Regions from separate parts of the Lysobacter sp. Soil_N_51 genome, predicted to be linked through region 1. Evidence: riboswitches for the same ligand, from Rfam matches in the RefSeq annotation. Region 1 holds a riboswitch; each other region holds the start of a gene.
What was found. A riboswitch is a leader RNA that binds a small molecule or an ion and turns the genes downstream of it on or off. The one in region 1 is predicted to bind cobalamin.

Region 1 (6,281 bases):
TGGCGACCAAGAGACTCAAGACAGGCCTGAAGCGGGTGATCGCCAAACTGCCGCATCGCAAACAGGTGCAGGAAGTGCGCGCGCGACCACCGCCGCCGGTCCGTTTCAATCCCGCCTTGCACGAGCGACCCTCCGACCTGGGCAGCGAAGCCACTGGCGATGCCTACAAGGCCGCGCCGATCGCGTTCGAGAAAGCGCCCGGCCTGCAGGGCGAAGCCAGCCGGCGCGTGCGCAAGTGGGTCGGCGAACTGGAAGCGAGTGCCGCGGGCTGCAACCGACAGCGATTGAAGGCGTTGGTGGCGCCGGTGCTGATTCACTTGGCCGACCTGCAACGCGCCGAATATGCCGCGGCGCGCGGCGGCGATCCGATCCAGATCGAACAGCTGTTGCCGCGCACGGCGGATATGGCCTACGACCAGGCGCGTCGGGCGGTGTGGTATGCGGATAAGCAACTTTCGGATTGTGCGAAGTAGTGCGCGTTTTCTCGAAGTCACATCCACAGAACTCATTGACGCTCTTTCAAGAACGTCATTCCCGCGAAGGCGGGAATCCAGCGACTTTCGTGCGAGGACGTTTTAAGTCTCTGGATGTTCGGTTTCGCCGAAGTAAAGCGGAGCCCGCGTTCGCGGGAATGACGTTCTGGAAGATAACGTTGAAGTCGCGTTGGTTCGTCCTTGCGACATGACCCGATTGAGCGAACAGCGCGCCAGACCACCCAACCTCCACATACGCCCCCGCAGCTTGTCCGCGCCGTACCCCGGCACTACACTGCGCACGCCACAGGTGTCCTGCCGCCAAGCCATACCGGCGCGCAGGGTGAAACGGGAAGCCGGTGCGGACGGGATCGTCCAAGGCCGGCGCTGCCCCCGCAACGGTATGCGAGAAAACCCGACGTTTCACCACTGCGTTCGCGCGGGAAGGTGTCGGGGTGATGCAATGGCATCGCTCGCAAGCCCGGAGACCGGCCCGTGGCGGACATCGCATGCGATGTCCTCCTCGGATGTTGCGGCGGGCAACCGGACGAGCTGATGCAGTCGGCCTGCGTTCGCCGTTGCCTCGCCTTGTCTCGTCTTGCGTCTGCGCGACATCCGCTTATCCGCGGGTGTGCGTTACGGAGAACGAGCATGAACGAAATGCATCGCGTTGCGACCGAGGTCGCGACGGTCAAGCTTCTGATCGACGGCGAATTCGTCGAATCCACCACCACTCAATGGCGCGACGTCGTCAACCCGGCCACTCAGGTCGTGCTGGCGCGCGTGCCGATGGCCACGCGCGAGGAAGTCGACGCCGCGGTCGCCTCGGCCGCGCAAGCGTTCAAGAGCTGGCGCAAGACCGCGATCGGCACGCGCGCGCGCATCTTCCTCAAATACCAGCAGTTGATCCGCGAGCACATGAGCGAACTCGCCGCGATCCTGACCGCCGAACAAGGCAAGACCTTGCCCGACGCCGAAGGCGATGTGTTCCGCGGCCTGGAAGTGGTCGAACACGCCGCCGCGATCGGCAACCTGCAACTGGGCGAACTGGCCAACAACGTCGCCGGCGGCGTCGACACTTACACCTTGTTGCAACCGCTAGGCGTCTGCGCCGGCATCACGCCGTTCAATTTCCCGGCGATGATTCCGCTGTGGATGTTCCCGATGGCGATCGCCACCGGCAACACCTTCGTGCTCAAGCCGTCCGAGCAGGACCCGCTGGTGACCATGCGCCTGGTCGAACTGGCGCTGCAGGCCGGCATTCCGAAGGGCGTGCTCAACGTCGTCCACGGCGGCGAAGACGTGGTCAACGCGATCTGCGATGACGCGGATATCCGCGCGGTATCGTTCGTCGGTTCGACCAAGGTCGGCACCCATGTCTATCAGCGTTCCTCGCTGGCCGGCAAGCGCGTGCAGTGCATGATGGGCGCGAAGAATCACGCCGTCGTTCTGCCCGACGCGAACAAGGAACAGACCCTCAACGCCATGGCCGGCGCCGCGTTCGGCGCGGCCGGGCAGCGCTGCATGGCCGCATCGACCGCGGTGTTGGTGGGCGAGGCGAAGCACTGGGTCGCCGACCTGGTCGCCAAGGCCAAAACGCTCAAGGTCAATGCCGGCACCGAGCCGGGCACCGATGTCGGTCCGGTGATTTCCTGCGCCGCGCGCGAACGCGTCGAAGCCTTGATCGCGTCGGGCGTGGAGCAGGGCGCGAGGTTGGAACTCGACGGACGCAAGCCGTCGGTGCCGGGTTACGAACAAGGCAATTTCATCGGCCCGACCGTGTTTTCCGGGGTCAAGCCGGGCATGCGCATCTACGACGAGGAAATCTTCGGCCCGGTGCTGGTGATCCTCGAAGCCGACACGCTCGACGACGCGATCGCGCTGGTCAACGCCAATCCCAACGGCAACGGCACCGCGATCTTTACTCAGTCAGGCGCGGCGGCGCGCAAGTTCCAGGAAGAGATCGACATCGGCCAGGTCGGCATCAACCTGCCGATTCCGGTGCCGGTGCCGCTGTTCTCGTTCACCGGTTCGCGCGCGTCCAAGCTCGGCGACCTGGGGCCGTACGGCAAGCAGGCGGTGATGTTCTACACCCAGACCAAGACCGTCACCGCGCGCTGGTTCGACGACGAGACCCAGGGCCACGGCGTCAACACCACGATCAGTCTCAAGTGATGGCCGCGGTCATGCACTGGCAGGCCACCGCGGCCGCGCCGACCGGACTGAGCGAAGAACAGGCTGCCTATCGCGACGCGGCGCGCGATTTCGCGCTCGCGCAACTCGCGCCGCACGCCGCGCATTGGGATGCGCAGTGCGTGTTTCCGCGCGAAGCGATCGCGCTGGCCGGCGAACTGGGTTTCTGCGGGTTGTACGTGGATGAAGCCGCCGGCGGCTCGGGCCTGACCCGACTGGACGCGGCGATCGTGTTCGAAGAACTCGCCGCGGTCGATCCGTCGACCGCGGCGTTCATCAGCATCCACAACATGGCGACGTGGATGTTGACCGCGCACGCCAACGACGCGGTGCGCGGCGAATGGGGCGCATCGCTGGCCAGCGGCCAGCGTCTGGCGTCGTATTGCCTGACCGAACCGGGCGCCGGATCGGACGCGGCGTCGTTGAAGACGCGCGCGGTCCGCGATGGCGATCATTACGTGCTCAACGGCGCGAAGGCGTTTATTTCCGGCGCCGGCGCGACCGACGTGCTGGTGGTGATGGCGCGCACCGGCGGCGAGGGCGCGCGCGGCATCAGCGCTTTCGCGGTCGCCGCTGACAGCGTCGGTATCACTTACGGGCGCAAGGAAGAGAAGATGGGCTGGAACAGCCAGCCCACCCGCGGCATCACGTTCGTCGACGTGCGGGTGCCGGCGCGTAATCTGCTCGGTCGCGAAGGCGACGGTTTCAAGATCGCGATGAAAGGCCTGGACGGCGGGCGTTTGAACATCGCCAGTTGTTCGCTCGGCGCGGCTCAGGGCGCGCTCGACGCGGCGCGGCGCTACATGGGCGAGCGTCGCCAGTTCGGCAAGAAACTCTCCGAGTTCCAGGCCTTGCAGTTCAAGCTCGCCGACATGGCCACGCAACTGATCGCCTCGCGGCAGATGGTGCATACCGCCGCGCGCAAGGTCGACGCGGGCAGCCACGACGCCACCGTGTGGTGCGCGATGGCCAAGCGCTTCGCCACCGATGCCGGGTTCGCGATCTGCAACGAAGCGCTGCAGATCCACGGCGGTTACGGCTACATCCGCGAATACCCGATCGAACGTCTGCTGCGCGACTGCCGGGTGCATCAGATCCTGGAAGGCACCAACGAAATCATGCGCGTGATCATCGCGCGCCATCTGCTGAACACCGACGAGGAATTGCGATGAGTCTTGCCGAGAAGTCCTACACCGGGTTGAAGCTGGAGATCGACGGCCACACCGCCGTGGTCACCCTGAGCAACCCGCCGGCCAACACCTGGACCCGCGACAGCCTCGCGGCCTTGCGCGACCTGGTCCGCGACCTCGATGCGCAGCGCGACGTGTACGCGCTGGTAATCACCGGCGAAGGCGAGAAGTTCTTTTCCGCCGGCGCCGATCTCAAGCAGTTCGCCAGCGGCGACAAGGCGCTGGCGCGCGACGCGGCGCGGCGTTTCGGCGAAGCCTTCGAAACCCTCAGCGCGTTTCGTGGCGTGTCGATCGCGGCGATCAACGGCTATGCGATGGGCGGCGGCCTGGAATGCGCGTTGGCCTGCGATCTGCGCATCGTCGAGGAACAGGCGCAGCTGGCCTTGCCGGAAGCGACCGTCGGCCTGCTGCCGTGCGCGGGCGGCACCCAGAATTTGGCGCGCCTGGTCGGCGAAGGCTGGGCCAAGCGGATGATGCTGCTCGGTGAGCGCGTCGACGCCGCGACCGCGTTGCGCATCGGTCTGGTCGAGGAAGTCGTCGGTAAGGACGAATCGAAAGCACGCGCATTGGCCTGGGCCAAGGCGGCCGAGAAGCAGAGCCCGACCAGCGTGGCCGCGTGCAAGGCGCTGGTGCAGGCCACGCGTTCACAATCGCATGCGACCGCGCTGGTCAGCGAACGCGAAGCTTTCGTCGACCTGTTCGACAGCGCCGATCAGGTCGAAGGCGTGGCCGCGTTCCTGGAAAAGCGCGCGCCGCAATGGAAGAACGCATGAACGCTTCGATTCTCGAAACCCCGGCGTTTGCGCCGGTACTGTTCGAACAACGCGACGCAGCCGGCGGCAAGCAGATCGGCATCGCGACGCTCAACGCGCCGGCCACGCTCAACGGGCTTTCGCTGGAAATGGCGCAGTTGCTCGATGCGCAGCTGGCGGCGTGGGCGCGCGACGACGCGATCGCATTGGTCGTGCTGCAGGGCGCGGGCGAGAAAGCCTTCTGCGCCGGCGGCGATCTGCACGGCCTGTACCGCGGTATGCGCGAGTATCAGGCCACGGGTAGCGGCGATATCCGAGACAACACCCAGGCCACGGCGTTCTTCGCCACCGAATACCGCCTCGACTACCGCATCCACAGCTATCCCAAGCCGGTGTTGTGCTGGGGCCACGGCATCGTCATGGGCGGCGGCATCGGCCTGATGGCCGGCGCCAGCCATCGCGTCGTCAGCGAACGTTCGCGATTGGCGTTTCCGGAGATCACCGTCGGCCTGTATCCGGATGTCGGCGGCAGTTGGTTGCTGCGGCGCGCGCCCGCGCGCAGCGGTCTGTTCCTCGCCCTGACCGGCGCGCCGTTGAATGCGGGCGATGCTATTTTCGCGGGATTGGCCGATCGCTATGTGCCGCAAGAGCGATACGACACCGTGTTCGCGGCCTTGGCAGCGACACAATGGAGCGGCGATGGGGCGCAGGATCGCGAACTGTTGACTGCGCTGCTGCGGATGCAGGCTCAGCCCGGTCCAGATGGGCCGCTGCAACAGCACGCGGAGTCGATCGCGCGGATGTGCGACGCCGAAGATCTGGACACGATCGTCGCGCGCATCGACGCAATCGACAGCGACGACGCTTGGTTGCAGACCGCGCGCAAGACCTTGGCCGCGGGCGCGCCGGGCTCGGCGCGACTGGGTTACGAACTGCAACGGCGCGCGGCGACATTGTCGTTGGCCGACACGTTCCGGCTCGAATACCTGGTGTCGCTGCACTGCGCCGCGCACGGCGATTTCGCCGAAGGCATCCGCGCCTTGCTGATCGACAAGGACCGCAATCCGAAGTGGAACCCGGCCACGTTGGCCGACGCCTCGTCGGCCTGGGCCGCGCCGTTCTTCGTCGCGCCGTGGCCGCACGACGCGCATCCGCTGACCGATCTCGAACGCAGTGTGGAGAATCCGGCATGACCACCATCGCTTTCATCGGTCTTGGCAACATGGGCGGCCCGATGGCCGCGAACCTGCTCAAGGCCGGTCACGCATTGCAGGTGTTCGACCTGAGCGTCGCCGCGGTCGGCAGTGCGGTGGCCGCGGGCGCGCATGCGGCCGCCAGCGCAGCGGCCGCCGTGGCCGGCGCGCAGATCGTGATCTCGATGCTGCCGGCGAGCCGGCATGTCGAAGGCTTGTACCTCGGCGACGCCGGCATTCTCGCCGCGATCGAACCGGGCGCGTTGGTCATCGATTGCAGCACCATCGCGCCGGCCACCGCGCAGAAAGTTGCGGCCGCCGCGGCGCAGCGGGGCGTGGCGATGATCGACGCGCCGGTGTCCGGCGGCACCGCGGGTGCGGCGGCCGGCAGCTTGACCTTCATCGTCGGCGGCGACGCCGATGCGCTGGAACGCGCGCGCCCGATTCTGCAGGCGATGGGCAAGAACATCTTCCACGTCG
Region 2 (6,281 bases), on a different contig from region 1:
TCGTCTTCGCCATCCGGGCGAGCGGCGGAATCGTCGGGCTTGCTCGGCGGCGCCGGCGCGAAGTAACCGACCAACATGCACAACAGGCCGTAGGCGATGAACGAAGCGATGCCGAGCAGATTGCCCAGGTGACCGCGATCGATCCACACCAGCTTGACCAACACCACCGCCATCAGCACCGCGCCGGCCATCCACAGGATGCGCTGGCCGCGGCGCGAACCGGCGATCCAGCCGGCCACGCCGAGCACGCTCCAGACCACGGTCAGGCTGGTCTGCACCAGGCTGGTCGAGAACATCGACGCATCCCACGCCACCCCTCCCCAGAAGTGCGCGGTGCGCAACACCTCGACGGTGATCAGCACGAAGCCGGCCAACGCCAGCAACGGCACGCGGCGCGCGCGCACCGCCGGGTCGATCATCGGCGATGCCAACCACGCACCGACCAGCACCAGCGTCGCCAGTTGCAGCAGGCTCAGCGGATTGAGCACCGGCAGCCACATCACCGGATGCGGATTGGCCGGCGTGGTCAAGGCCAGCGCGATCACCGCGATCAGGGCGGCGACGAACAACGTCATCGCGACCGAGCGCCATTGCGCGAAGCGCGCGGCCAGCGGCTGTGCGATCAGGTTCGGACGCCACAAGGTCAGCGCGGCCATGATCACTATCGGCAGCAGCAGCGCCGAGGCGGTCCAGCCCGAACCGAAGTTGGCCACGCCGTCGTCCACCGACATCCGCAGCAGGCGGAACAGGCTCAGGCCGAGCACCAGCGCCCACGACCACAACCAGCCCAGATGCGCGACCGCGAGCTCGCCGCCGGCGCGTTCGCGCAGGTTGAGCAGGCTGCGCGCGCCGAACAGCGCGTACAACGCCCAGGCCAGCCAGCCCAGCGCCGCGAACGGCTGCTGATGTTGGTCGATCTGGATGAACAGCAGCGGCAGACCGCTGAGCATCGCCAACGTGCTGGTCGCCGACAGCGCGCGCCAATCATGGCGACGGAACACTTCCGACGCGATCCAGCCGGTGAACGCGGTCAGCATCAGCACCGCATCGGCGCTGTTGCGGTCGGCGACGAAGTCGGCGATCTCGCTGCCGGTCGCCGCCAGCCACCAGGCCATGCTCCACAGGTAGAACAGCGCGGCCGGGGTGCGGTCGGCGCTGCGCCGGTAGCTCCAGGCGCTGGCGAAACCGGCCAGCGAGATCAGCAGCGCGCCGGCGAAGTCGGCGTTGAGCAGCGGCGTGTCGCCGTCCCAGACCGAATCGCTGGCGCCGATGATGAAGGCGAGCGCCGCGGCCACTTGCAAGCCCATGCCGGTCATCTGCGGCAACCAGCGCTGCTGGCGCAGGCCCAGCCAGATCAGCGCCGCGCCTTCCAATGCAAACACGCAGGCGGTCGCTTCGGCGGCCAGCGCAAGCGGCACCGCCAACGTCGCGAACCCCACCGCCAACAACGCATACGGCGTCGCCAGCGCGACGAAGCGTTGATCGCGACGCAGCCACCACGCCAGCGCGGCGTAGATCGCGCCCAGGCCGAGCGCGCAGAACGCCAGCGGCATGCGGTCGCCTTCGAGCAGCCCGGCCTGCAGGGTGAACGCGATCAGCGGCGTGCCGAACAACAGACAGCCGTCGATCAGATCCTTGCGTCCGGCCGCGCGGCGGCGCGCGTACAGCACCGGAATCAGCAGGTAGAACGCGAAGAACAGCAGCAGGAACGGCTCGGTGGTGGAGAAATGTTCCGGCCGGTACTTGAGCACGCCCCACAGGCTGCCGATGCCCCAGGTGAAGACGAAGCCGAGCAGATTGAGGATGCGCCACGCGCGCCACCAGGCGATCGCGAAGATGCCGGCGTTGAGCACGGCGTAGTAGCCGAACAAGGCGACGTGATTGCCCGAGCCGGTCGACAGCCAGATCGGCGCGAGGAAACCGGCGAGTATCGCGAACACCGCCAAAGCCAGCGCGTTCTGTTTCACCGCCAGCACCCCGGCGCCGGCGACCAGCACCACGCTGATCGCGAACGCCGCGCCGGCCGGGATCATGCCGTACAGCTTGAACGCGGCGAACACCACCAGCAGCAACACGCCGATCGCGCCGCCCTGCAGGCTCAGGCCGAAAATGCGCTTGCGTTCGCGCTGGCGCCAGCCGAACACCAGCCCGGCCATCGCCGCGATCGCGATGCCGGCCAGACGGAACTCCATCGGCACCCGCATCCAGCCCTGATCGCTGGCGTACTTGAGCAACGCCGCGACGCCGGCCAGCAACACCAGCATGCCGACCTTGACCGGCACGTTGCCCTCGGTGAACCAGCGCCGCACCCAGCGCACGCCGAGGGTGAACACGTCGGGTTCGACCGGCGTGGCCGGCCGACGCGGCGGGATCGGGCGCGGCGGCGGCGGAGCCGTCGGGGGCGCGGCTGTCGGGGGCGTGGGCGGCAACGGCGGCGGCGACGACGCGGTCGCGGCGGCCAGCGGCGCTTCGGGCGCCACGCGCGCGGGCGGCGGGACGGCGGCCTCGGGGACGGTCGCCTGCGGTCGCGGCGGCGGCGCTTCGCGCGCCATGCGCTCGGCCAGGGTCTCGTCATCGAGGCTGCGCGCGACCGGGGCCGGACGGGCCGACGGGGCCGGCGCGGCCTGGTTGAGTCGGCGTTCGAGTTCGCTCACCCGCGATTTGAGTCCGGACACCTGGACCAGCGCGACGATGAGCAGAACCGGGACCAGCAGCAAACCCAGTCCCAACAACACAAGCAGTGCTTCCATCACAGTTCCCCAGTCCTTATGGCGGGCAGGTTACACCGATGCGCGGTGGAGGGAAGCATCGCCTTCACTCCTTATATACACGATTCTCCCACCACATATCGCGTTGACGAAATCGCGCAACCACACTATGTTGTGCTCGTCGGTGCCGATCGCGAGGTCGGCTGAAAAGGGAAGCCGGTAGGAATCGCGCTCACGCGCGCTTCGAAGCCGGCGCTGCCCCGCAGCGGTATGGGAAACGAACGGGTCATGGCACTGGGCGGTACGCCTGGGAAGCGATCCTGGTAGGAGGAACGGGACACGGGCAAAGAAAAGTGAGATACGGGTCACCCCTCGTCGCTCACTTCTCTTTGCCCGTTTCTCGCTCCGGGTCCCGAGCCCGAAGACCTGCCGACAGCCGCGCGTCGCACACCGCGCGGTCCCGGCCCTAAGGAGTCTTCGGAGGAAGACGGCCGGTGTCGCGGCACGACGGTCCACCGTCGCGCCCGTCCGTTCCGGCGCGATGCGCGGAGCGGCCGTCCCGGACCTCGCGTCTCGGGCCGCGCGACACCCAGCCAGCAAGCTCCGAGATTCCCGCCCGCGGGGGCACGGCCGTGCCATCGGTGACGCCGCGCGCGCGGTTCGTCGTCGGTGGTGCGTCGGCGTCTCCGCACCGTGCATCCACGCCCCGGAGTAACGCTCATGACCACGCTCGCAACCGATCCGTCCGCCGCCCCCGTCGCGGACATCCCCGCCGCCCCCGCCAAACCCGTTGCCCGCGATGCGCACGACGCCGCGCCCGGTTTCGCCCTGACCCCGCCCGCCGCCAACCTGACCATGAGCGTGACCAAGCGCAACGGTCGTCGCGAACCGGTCGACCTCAACAAGATCGTGCGCGCGGTGACCCGCAGCGGCGAGAACCTGTATTCGATCGACCCGATGCGCGTGGCGACCCGCACCATCTCCGGCCTGTACGACGGCGCGACCACCCAGGAACTCGACGAACTGTCGATCCGCACCGCCGCCCTGCTGACCGCCGAAGAACCCGAATACGGCCGTCTCGCCGCGCGCCTGCTCGCCGGCGTGATCGAGAAGGAAGTCGCCGGCATCGAGATCCACGCGTTCTCGCAGTCGATCCAGCGCGGCCACGAACTGGGCCTGATCAACGAGCGCCTGGTGACCTTCGTCCAGGCCAACGCACGCAAGCTCAACGACGCGATCGACCGCAGCCTCGACGCCAAGTTCGATTACTTCGGCCTGCGCACCCTGTACGACCGCTACCTGCTGCGCCATCCCACCGCGCGCACCGTCATCGAGACACCGCAGCAGTTCTTCCTGCGCATCGCCTGCGCGCTGAGCGAAGACGTCAGCGACGCGCTCGCGCTGTACCGCCGCATGGCCCAGCTCGACTACATCCCGTCCTCGCCGACCCTGTTCAACGCCGGCACCACCCACGAACAGCTGTCGAGCTGCTTCCTGCTCGATTCGCCCGACGATTCGCTGGAAAGCATCTACAAGCGCTACATGGACGTGGCCAAGCTCAGCAAGTTCAGCGGCGGCATCGGCTTGAGCTATACGCGCATCCGTTCGCGCGGCTCGCTGATCCGTTCGACCAATGGCTTGAGCAACGGCATCGTGCCGTGGCTGAAGACCCTCGACGCCTCCGTCGCGGCGGTCAACCAGGGCGGCAAGCGCAAGGGCGCGGCCTGCGTGTACCTGGAGCCGTGGCACGCCGACGTCGAAGAATTCCTGGAACTGCGCGACAACACCGGCGACGAAGCGCGCCGCACCCACAACCTCAACCTGGCCAACTGGATTCCGGACGAATTCATGCGCCGGGTCGAGGCCGATGCCGACTGGTCGCTGTTCGACCCGTCCAAGGTGCCGCAGCTGACCGACCTGTGGGGCGAAGCCTTCGACCGCGCCTACCACGCCGCCGAAGCCGCCGGCCTGGCCGCCAAGAAGGTCAAGGCGCGCGACATCTACGGCCGGATGATGCGCACCCTGGCGCAGACCGGCAACGGCTGGATGAACTTCAAGGACAAGTCCAACCGCGCGTCCAACCAGACCCTGCGCGACGGCAACGTCATCCATCTGTCGAACCTGTGCACCGAGATCCTGGAAGTCACTTCGCAGGACGAAACCGCGGTGTGCAACCTGGGTTCGATCAACCTCTCGCATCACGTCGAGATGTATGACGACGGCAAGGGCGCGTTCGATTTCGACAAGCTCGCCGAGACCGTGCGCCTTGCGGTGCGTCAGCTCGATCGCGTCATCGATCTGAACTTCTACCCGATCGAAACCGCGCGCCGCGCCAATCTGAAATGGCGTCCGGTCGGCCTGGGTTCGATGGGCCTGCAGGATGTGTTCTTCAAACTGCGCCTGCCGTTCGACTCGGAACCTGCGCGCAAGCTGGCGATGGAAATCGCCGAAGCCATCTATTTCCACGCCCTGTCGGCGTCGAACGAACTGGCGATGGAACACGGCAAGCACCCGTCGTTCGACGACACCCGCGCCAGCGTCGGCGAACTGCAGTTCGAAGCCTGGGGCGTGACCCCGTCGCAGCCCGAGCGCTGGGACGAACTGCGCAAGCGCATCGCCGAACACGGCCTGCGCAATTCGCTGCTGATCGCGATCGCGCCGACCGCGACCATCGCCTCCATCGCCGGTTGCTACGAGTGCATCGAGCCGCAGGTGTCGAACCTGTTCAAGCGCGAGACGCTGTCGGGCGACTTCCTGGTGGTCAACAAGTACCTGGTCGAAGAACTCAAGAAGCTCGGCATGTGGACCGCCGAGATGCGCGACCGGATCAAGATGGCCGAAGGTTCGATCCAGTCGGTGACCGAAGTGCCCGAGGCCTTGCGTCAGGTCTACCGCACCGCGTGGGAGCTGCCGATGCGTTCGCTGATCGACATGGCCGCCGAGCGCGGTGCGTATATCGACCAGAGCCAGTCGCTCAACTTGTTCATCGAAAGCCCGAACATCGGCCAGCTCAGCTCGATGTACATGTACGCCTGGAAGAAGGGCCTGAAGACGACGTACTACCTGCGTTCGCGTCCGGCCACCAAGATCGCCAAGACCACGGTCAGCGCGCCGGTGGCGGCGCCCGCGCCGATCCAGGAATTCACGCCGAGCGAGGCGATCGCCTGCTCGCTGGAAAACCCCGAGTCCTGCGAAGCCTGTCAGTGAGGTAGGAGTGAGTTGAGAGGAGTGAGGAGTGAGTCAGGGCGGCTTGCCGGTTCTTGAGGCTCTTCGCAGGACGGTAAGCATCCGGCTGATCTCGTCGATGAGAGATTTTATTTCGACGAGATTGGCCGGAAACAACCAGCCCACTCGCTCGCAGATCAGCAGTTGGGTGTGAAGCTCCGACAGCGAACCGTGTGCGATCGCCAGGAACTGCGCCTTCTCCTTCTTCGACTCCCGTGTCCAGCCCTCCGCGATGTTGCTAGGCACCGACACCGCAGATCGCGTCAGCTGCAACCGAATTCCATATCGCTCCATCGCGGGGAGTTGCGTCGAAACGACGCAAACCCGTTCCGCCAGCCTCATGGACTT
Region 3 (6,281 bases), on a different contig from region 1:
CGGGCAAGTCGACCTTGCTGCGGCTGATCGCGACCGCGGAGAAGCCGAGCAGCGGTCGCGTCGTCTGGAACGACGAGCCGCTGCCGGGCGCGCGCGACAAATTGCGGCAGACGCTGGGTTACGCGCCGCAGGCCGTGGAACTGCCCGACGACCTCAGCGCGCGCGAATTCGCCATGCACATGGCGGCGTTGAAGGGGCTCGACCTGAGCGCCGCGGATCTGCAGTTCGGCGCGATCGCCGAGCGCATCGGCCTGCATGCCGACATCAACCGTCCCATCGCGACCTTCTCCGGCGGGATGCGGCGACGGCTGATCTTCGCCCAGGCCATGCTCGGCGCGCCGCGGGTGATCGCGCTCGACGAGCCGACCGCGGAACTCGACCGCGACACCGCGCAACGGGTCGGCGCGCTGATTCTCGAACGCGCCGCCGAGGCGATCGTGGTGATGACCACCCACCTCGCCGACGAACTCGCGCCGCGGGCGGTGGATGTGCTGCGGATCGAAGCCGGCGTGCTCGGCTCCGCCCGTGCGAGCGGCGAGCAGGAGGTCGCTTGAGCGCGCTCGCGGTCGCGCGTTCCTCGTTCGCGACCTCGCTGGCGCGCTACCGCCGCAGTTGGGGGTTGTGGCTGCTGTTGCTGGTCGCGCCGGTCAGCGCGCGCTACTGGATCGCCGGCCAGGACGCGGCGAGCGCGGCGATCGTCGTCAACGGCAAGGCGCCGGTGCTGACCTCGGCGGTGGTCGGTTTGTCGCTCGGCGTCATCCTCTCCACCGTGCTGCTTCCGGTGGTTTTCATTTACCTGCGTTCCAACACCACGCGGCGTCAGCCTTGGCAGATCGAGGAAACGACCGCGGCATCGCGGGTCGCGATCGGCTTCGGGCGCTTCGGCGCCGATAGCGCCGTGCTCGCGGCGGTGCTGGCGGCGCTGACGCTGGCCGGTTGTCTGCTGGCCTGGGTGGTCGGCGCGGTCGACGGAGTACGTCCGCTCGACATCGCCCTGAGTCTTTGCCTGATCGCGGCGCCCGCGCTGATGGGCGTGGCGGCGGTGCGCGCCGTGTGCGATAGCCTGCCGCTCACTCGCGGCGCGCTCGGCGAGGTCGGATTTCTGATTCTGTGGATCGTCTCGATCACCGTGTCGGCGCTCAGCTCGATGCTGGATCGCGGCTTCATCGCCGCCATGCTCGATTTTTCCGGGTTCGTGCGCCCGATCGTCCACACCCTGCCGGACGATGCGCTGCAGATCATCACGATCGGCAGATCGCCGGTGACGGCGGATCGGATCGCCATCGACGTCAACAGCGGCCTGCTGTCGGCGAGCTATGTCGCGTCGCGGCTGCTGTGGGCGGGATGGGCGTTGGCGTTGGTCGCGCTCGCCGGCGTCGTGTACCGGCCGCATCGGCCGGGCAAGCGTTGGAGCGTGCGCGACCGGATCGCCGCGCGGTTCGCGGCCGGGCCGCCGCCGCCGGCGCAAGCAGATGCTGCGCCCGCCCGCGCGGCATCGATGCCTTGGCTCGGCGTGCTGGTCGCGGAGTTCCGCTTGATCGGGCGCGGACGGGCCTGGCGGTTGCTGGCTTTGGTCGTCGCGTTGGCCGGGGTGGTCGGCGATTTCTCTCGTGTGATCGCTCCGGCCCTGGTCTTGCTGCTGATTTTCGGCGCGTGTGCGCAGGCCGGACGCAGCGAACCGCGCGCGCTGCTGGCATTGACCCGGACCCTGCCGTGTCCGCCGATGCTGCGGCGTCTCGCTTTCGTCGTGGCCGGGATCGCGTGGTCGTTGACGATGGCGTTGCCGGCGATCGTCAAGGCGATGGTGGCGGGCAGCTTCGTGCCCTTGGCGGTCGCCTCGGCGGTCGGCGCGATCGTCGCCACCGTCGCCATCACGCTGAGTACCTGGGCGCGTTCGGCGGTCGCCGCGCGGCTGATCCTGCTGATCGCCTGGTACGCCTGGATAACCGCTTCGTAGTGGCCGCGCCGCGCGGCAGCCGCACCCGCCGCGGCCGTGGACGATTCAAGCGGCTTGACGTTCGCGAATCCGGACGCGCCGCGTCTCCTGCGCGGCGCGTCCGGTGTGCTCAAGACCCGCGTCTCAGGCCGTCGCCAGCGCCGCTTCGCGCAGCCCCTGCGCCGCCCGCACCATCGCCTGCAACGCCGCGCGCACTTCCGGCCAGCCGCGGGTCTTCAATCCGCAGTCCGGATTGACCCACAACTGCGCGGGATCGAGCACCTCCAGCGCCTTGTCGAGCAACTCGCGCATCTCGGTTTCGCTAGGTACGCGCGGGGAGTGGATGTCGTACACGCCCGGGCCGATGCCGTTGGGATAGCGATAACGCGCGAACGCATCGAGCAGTTCCATGCGCGAACGCGAGGTCTCGATCGAGATCACGTCCGCGTCCAGCGCCGCGACCGCTTCGATGATGTCGTTGAACTCGGCGTAACACATGTGGGTGTGGATCTGGGTCGCATCGCCGACGCCGCTGGCGGCCAGGCGGAACGATTCGCCGGCCCAGGCCAAGTACGCCGGCCAGTCGGCGCGGCGCAGCGGCAGGCCTTCGCGCAGCGCCGGTTCGTCGATCTGGATCACCGCGATGCCGGCCGCTTCCAGGTCCAGCACTTCCTCGCGCAAAGCCAGTGCGATCTGCCGGCAACTGTCGGCGCGCGGCTGATCGTCGCGCACGAACGACCATTGCAGGATCGTCACCGGCCCGGTCAGCATGCCCTTGACCGGACGCGCGGTCAGCGATTGCGCGTAACGCGTCCATGCCACCGTCATCGCGCGCGGCCGCGCCACGTCGCCGAACAGCACCGGCGGCTTCACGCAACGCGAGCCGTAGCTCTGCACCCAGCCGTGCGCGGTGAAGGCGAAACCGTCGAGTTGCTCGCCGAAGTATTCGACCATGTCGTTGCGTTCGAACTCGCCATGCACCAGCACGTCGATGCCGAGCGCTTCCTGCTCGCGCAGGCAGTGCGCGGTTTCGTTTTCCAGAAACGCCTGATACGCCGCGTCGTCGAGCTTGCCGGCCTTGTGCTCGGCGCGCGCGCGCCGCACCTGCGCGGTCTGTGGGAACGAGCCGATGGTGGTGGTCGGGAACAGCGGCAGGTTCAGGCGTTCTTGTTGCAGTTGCGCGCGCTTGGCGTACGGCGACACGCGCCGGGCCATCGCCGGTTCGACCGCGGCCAGCCGCTTGCGCACCTGCGCATTGCGCAGCAGCGGCGAGGCCAGACGCGCGGCGCGCGCGCTGGCGGCGGAGGCGAGATCGCGCGCGGCCTCGGCATCGCCGCCGAGCACGCCGGCGAGCAGATGCAGTTCTTCGATCTTCTGCTTGGCGTAGGCCATCCAGTGGCGCAGCGGCGTGGGCAGTTTGCGTTCCAGTTCGATATCGGTCGGCACGTGCAGCAGCGAGCACGACGGCGCCAGCCATGTGGCCCGCGGGCCGGCGCGACGGGCGAGGCTCAGCGCGGCGTCGAGATCGGCGCGCCAGATGTTGCGGCCGTCGACCACGCCCAGGCTCAGCGCGCGTTGTTCCGGCAGTAGCGGCAGCAGGCTTTCGAGTTGCTGTGGTGCGCGCACCAGATCGACATGCAGACCTTCCACCGGCAGTTGCGCGGCGAGGGTGGCGTTGTCGCCGAGCGCGCCGAAGTACGTGGTCAGCAGGCGCCGCGGCGCATCGACTTCGGCCAGCGCGGCATAGGCGCGACGGAACGCGGCGCGGTCGGCGTCGTCCAGGTCCAGGGTCAGCGTCGGTTCGTCCAACTGCACCCACTGCGCGCCGGCCGCCTTGAGCTTGGCCAGCAGTTCGGCGTAGGCCGGCAGCAGGGCGTCGAGCAACTCGCGCGGGTCGCCGCCGTCGTTGCGCTTGCCGAGCTTGAGGAACGACACCGGGCCGAGCAGCACCGGCCGCGCGTCGAGTCCCAACGCCTGCGCCTGCGCCAGTTCGGCCAGCGGCTTGTCGCCGCGCAGGGCGAAGCGCTGGCCGGGTTCGAACTGCGGCACCAGATAGTGGTAGTTGGTGTCGAACCACTTGGTCATTTCCAGCGCGCGCAGATCGCGGCGGCCGTTCTGCACGCCGCGGGCGAGGGCGAAATAGCCGCCCAGCGGATCTTCTTCGAACGCCGCGCGGTGCGAGGCCGGAATGGCGTCGAACAACACCGCGTTGTCGAGCACGTGGTCGTAGAGTGAGAAATCGTTGCACGGCACGACGTGCGCGCCGGCGTCGTGGGCGAGGCGCCAATGGCGTTCGCGCAGCGAGGCGGCGGTGGCGTGCAGCGACTGGGCAGGCGTGTCGCCTTTCCAGAACGATTCCAGGGCCAGCTTGAGCTCGCGCCGCGCGCCGATGCGCGGGAAGCCGAGGTGGGTAACGCTGATCATGATGAGTACCTGCGATGCGTGGGCATGACGCAGGGCAACGAAGGAAACCACGGCCACGCCGGCCCGGCGCGATCAGCGCCCGGCTTCGCCGCGAACCTTGGCTTCGACCTTCGCCCCCGCGGGCGAACCGGCACCTGTCGCGCCGCGTGCGGGCACGAGGCGGTCGGATACCGGAGTCGGACGGAAGGCGAACCCTCCGGTCGCGGCAGGTCTTCGGGCTCGGGACTGGAAGCGAGAAGTAGAGTGCAGAAAAGTGAGAAACGAGTAGAAACCTAGCTCTTACTCGTTTCTCACTGCTCTGAACTCTACCCTCGCCCTTTGCCTAGTAGGGCCGCTTCCCAGGCGTACCGCCCAGTGCCAAGACCCGTTCGTTTCCCATACCGCTGCGGGGCAGCTCCGGATTCGCACCGGATTCCCTCTGGCCGGCCGCGGCGGTTGCCTTGGTCGGCGTGTCCCATCGCTTTATCTTTATGAAGCGATGTTCACCGTAACGGCGCCAAGGTACGCAGCGGGACCGGTGAAGTCAACGGGACCGGTTGAATCACTCGGCGCGGCGCGATCGTGGGATGCGGTTCGCGGGGTCGCCGCAGTCGCGCAGGCCGCCGCGGGTTTGCGCGTCATGGCCCCTGCGCGAGAACGCGCGAATCGGCCGGTTTTCTGCGGCTGGCGTTCATGCGCGGCCGCCGATGATGAAGGCCGTCTGTCGCCTGGTTGCGCGCACGCCGTCGTTGAGCTTGGCGATGGCTGCCGCTAACGTTTGCATTGGCGCAAGATGCGTGGCGCGGGCCAGGACGGTCCCGCGTGATCCCGACTCCCATGGGTGGAACATGCTTTTCAGATGGACGTTGCTGTGGCTGCTATGCGTGCTCGGGCTGACCGCCTGCGGCAAGGACGCCGTGCCGCCGCCGGGCGCGGCCGAGCCGATGACGCTCGGCAGCCAGAACGAGACCCCGAAGGTCGCGCCGGCGCCGCCGAGCGAGGCCGAAATCCTGCGCGGCACCTACTGGCCGCCGGCCAAACTCGACGGCGGCGTCGCCCGGATCAGCTGCGAATACGACTACCCCAGTTTCGGCGAAGGCGAGCGTTTGACCTCGCTGGATTTCTTCAGCCTGGTCGACGCGCTGTCGCCGTGCCAGGCGCGCGGCGTGGTGCGATTGCGCTATCAGGGCAAGATCGGCGCGGGCTTCACCGCGCTGGTGCAGCGGGTCGCGGCGATGGCCACGCGCATGGAGATCCAGACCCGCATTCTCGACATCGATTCCAGCGGCGGCCACGTCGAGGAAGCGATCCGCGCCGGCGATTCGATCGCCGAATCGGGCTGGGCGATCTGGGTGCGCGACAGTTCGGTCTGCCATAGCGCCTGCGTGCTGGTGCTGGCGGCCGGCGATACCCGCTCGGTCGAAGGCAAGGTCGGTATCCATCGATTGATGCGCGACCGCTCCACCGCGACCTCGCGCGCCGAACTCAGCCGCGAACTGCGTTCGATCAACCAGCAGGTGCGCGATTACCTCGAGCGCAACGGCGTGGCCACCAGCGTGTCGGACCTGATGATGACCGTGGCCAATCGCGACCTGCGCATCCTCACGCCGGACGAGCTCAAGCTGTTCGGCCTGGACGGCACCAACGCGGCCCAGGACGATCTCGACCGGATTCGGTTGACCCGCAAATGCGGCGACGATTTCGTCCGCCGCCGCGAAGCCTTCCGCCGCGCCTTCGACGCCCAGTGCATGGCCACCGGCAAGAATTTCGAATCCATGCCCGAATGCGCCAAGGCGCTGCAGGGCGAATACGGTTTCCCGGACAAGGCCTGCCCGTCCGACAGTCCGGCCGATCTGTATGCGCGCGATCTGCCCAACCTGCTGCCGTTCGAGGAAGAGGCGGTGAGCGACGAGGCCAAGGCTGCTGGCGATGGCGCGAAGGG

Region 2: linked by a shared signal. The riboswitch ahead of AC3A4T_RS12405 (ribonucleoside-diphosphate reductase subunit alpha) and the one ahead of AC3A4T_RS15560 (CoA-acylating methylmalonate-semialdehyde dehydrogenase) in region 1 are both predicted to bind cobalamin.
Region 3: linked by a shared signal. The riboswitch ahead of metE (5-methyltetrahydropteroyltriglutamate--homocysteine S-methyltransferase) and the one ahead of AC3A4T_RS15560 (CoA-acylating methylmalonate-semialdehyde dehydrogenase) in region 1 are both predicted to bind cobalamin.

What each region holds. Positions count from the first base shown of each region.
Region 1 covers NZ_JBDGLR010000007.1:291,159-297,439, forward strand. Annotated here, with positions in the region: gene AC3A4T_RS15555 (hypothetical protein) at 1-473, shown strand, start outside; cobalamin riboswitch at 765-984, shown strand; gene AC3A4T_RS15560 (CoA-acylating methylmalonate-semialdehyde dehydrogenase) at 1,134-2,648, shown strand; gene AC3A4T_RS15565 (acyl-CoA dehydrogenase family protein) at 2,660-3,838, shown strand; gene AC3A4T_RS15570 (enoyl-CoA hydratase) at 3,835-4,629, shown strand; gene AC3A4T_RS15575 (enoyl-CoA hydratase/isomerase family protein) at 4,626-5,801, shown strand; gene mmsB (3-hydroxyisobutyrate dehydrogenase) at 5,798-6,281, shown strand, end outside.
Region 2 covers NZ_JBDGLR010000006.1:92,169-98,449, reverse strand. Annotated here, with positions in the region: gene AC3A4T_RS12410 (DUF2339 domain-containing protein) at 1-2,750, opposite strand, end outside; cobalamin riboswitch at 2,874-3,156, shown strand; gene AC3A4T_RS12405 (ribonucleoside-diphosphate reductase subunit alpha) at 3,564-5,915, shown strand; gene AC3A4T_RS12400 (four helix bundle protein) at 5,949-6,281, opposite strand, start outside.
Region 3 covers NZ_JBDGLR010000006.1:83,871-90,151, forward strand. Annotated here, with positions in the region: gene AC3A4T_RS12370 (ATP-binding cassette domain-containing protein) at 1-554, shown strand, start outside; gene AC3A4T_RS12375 (hypothetical protein) at 551-1,957, shown strand; gene metE (5-methyltetrahydropteroyltriglutamate--homocysteine S-methyltransferase) at 2,081-4,360, opposite strand; cobalamin riboswitch at 4,548-4,806, opposite strand; gene AC3A4T_RS12385 (COG3904 family protein) at 5,188-6,281, shown strand, end outside.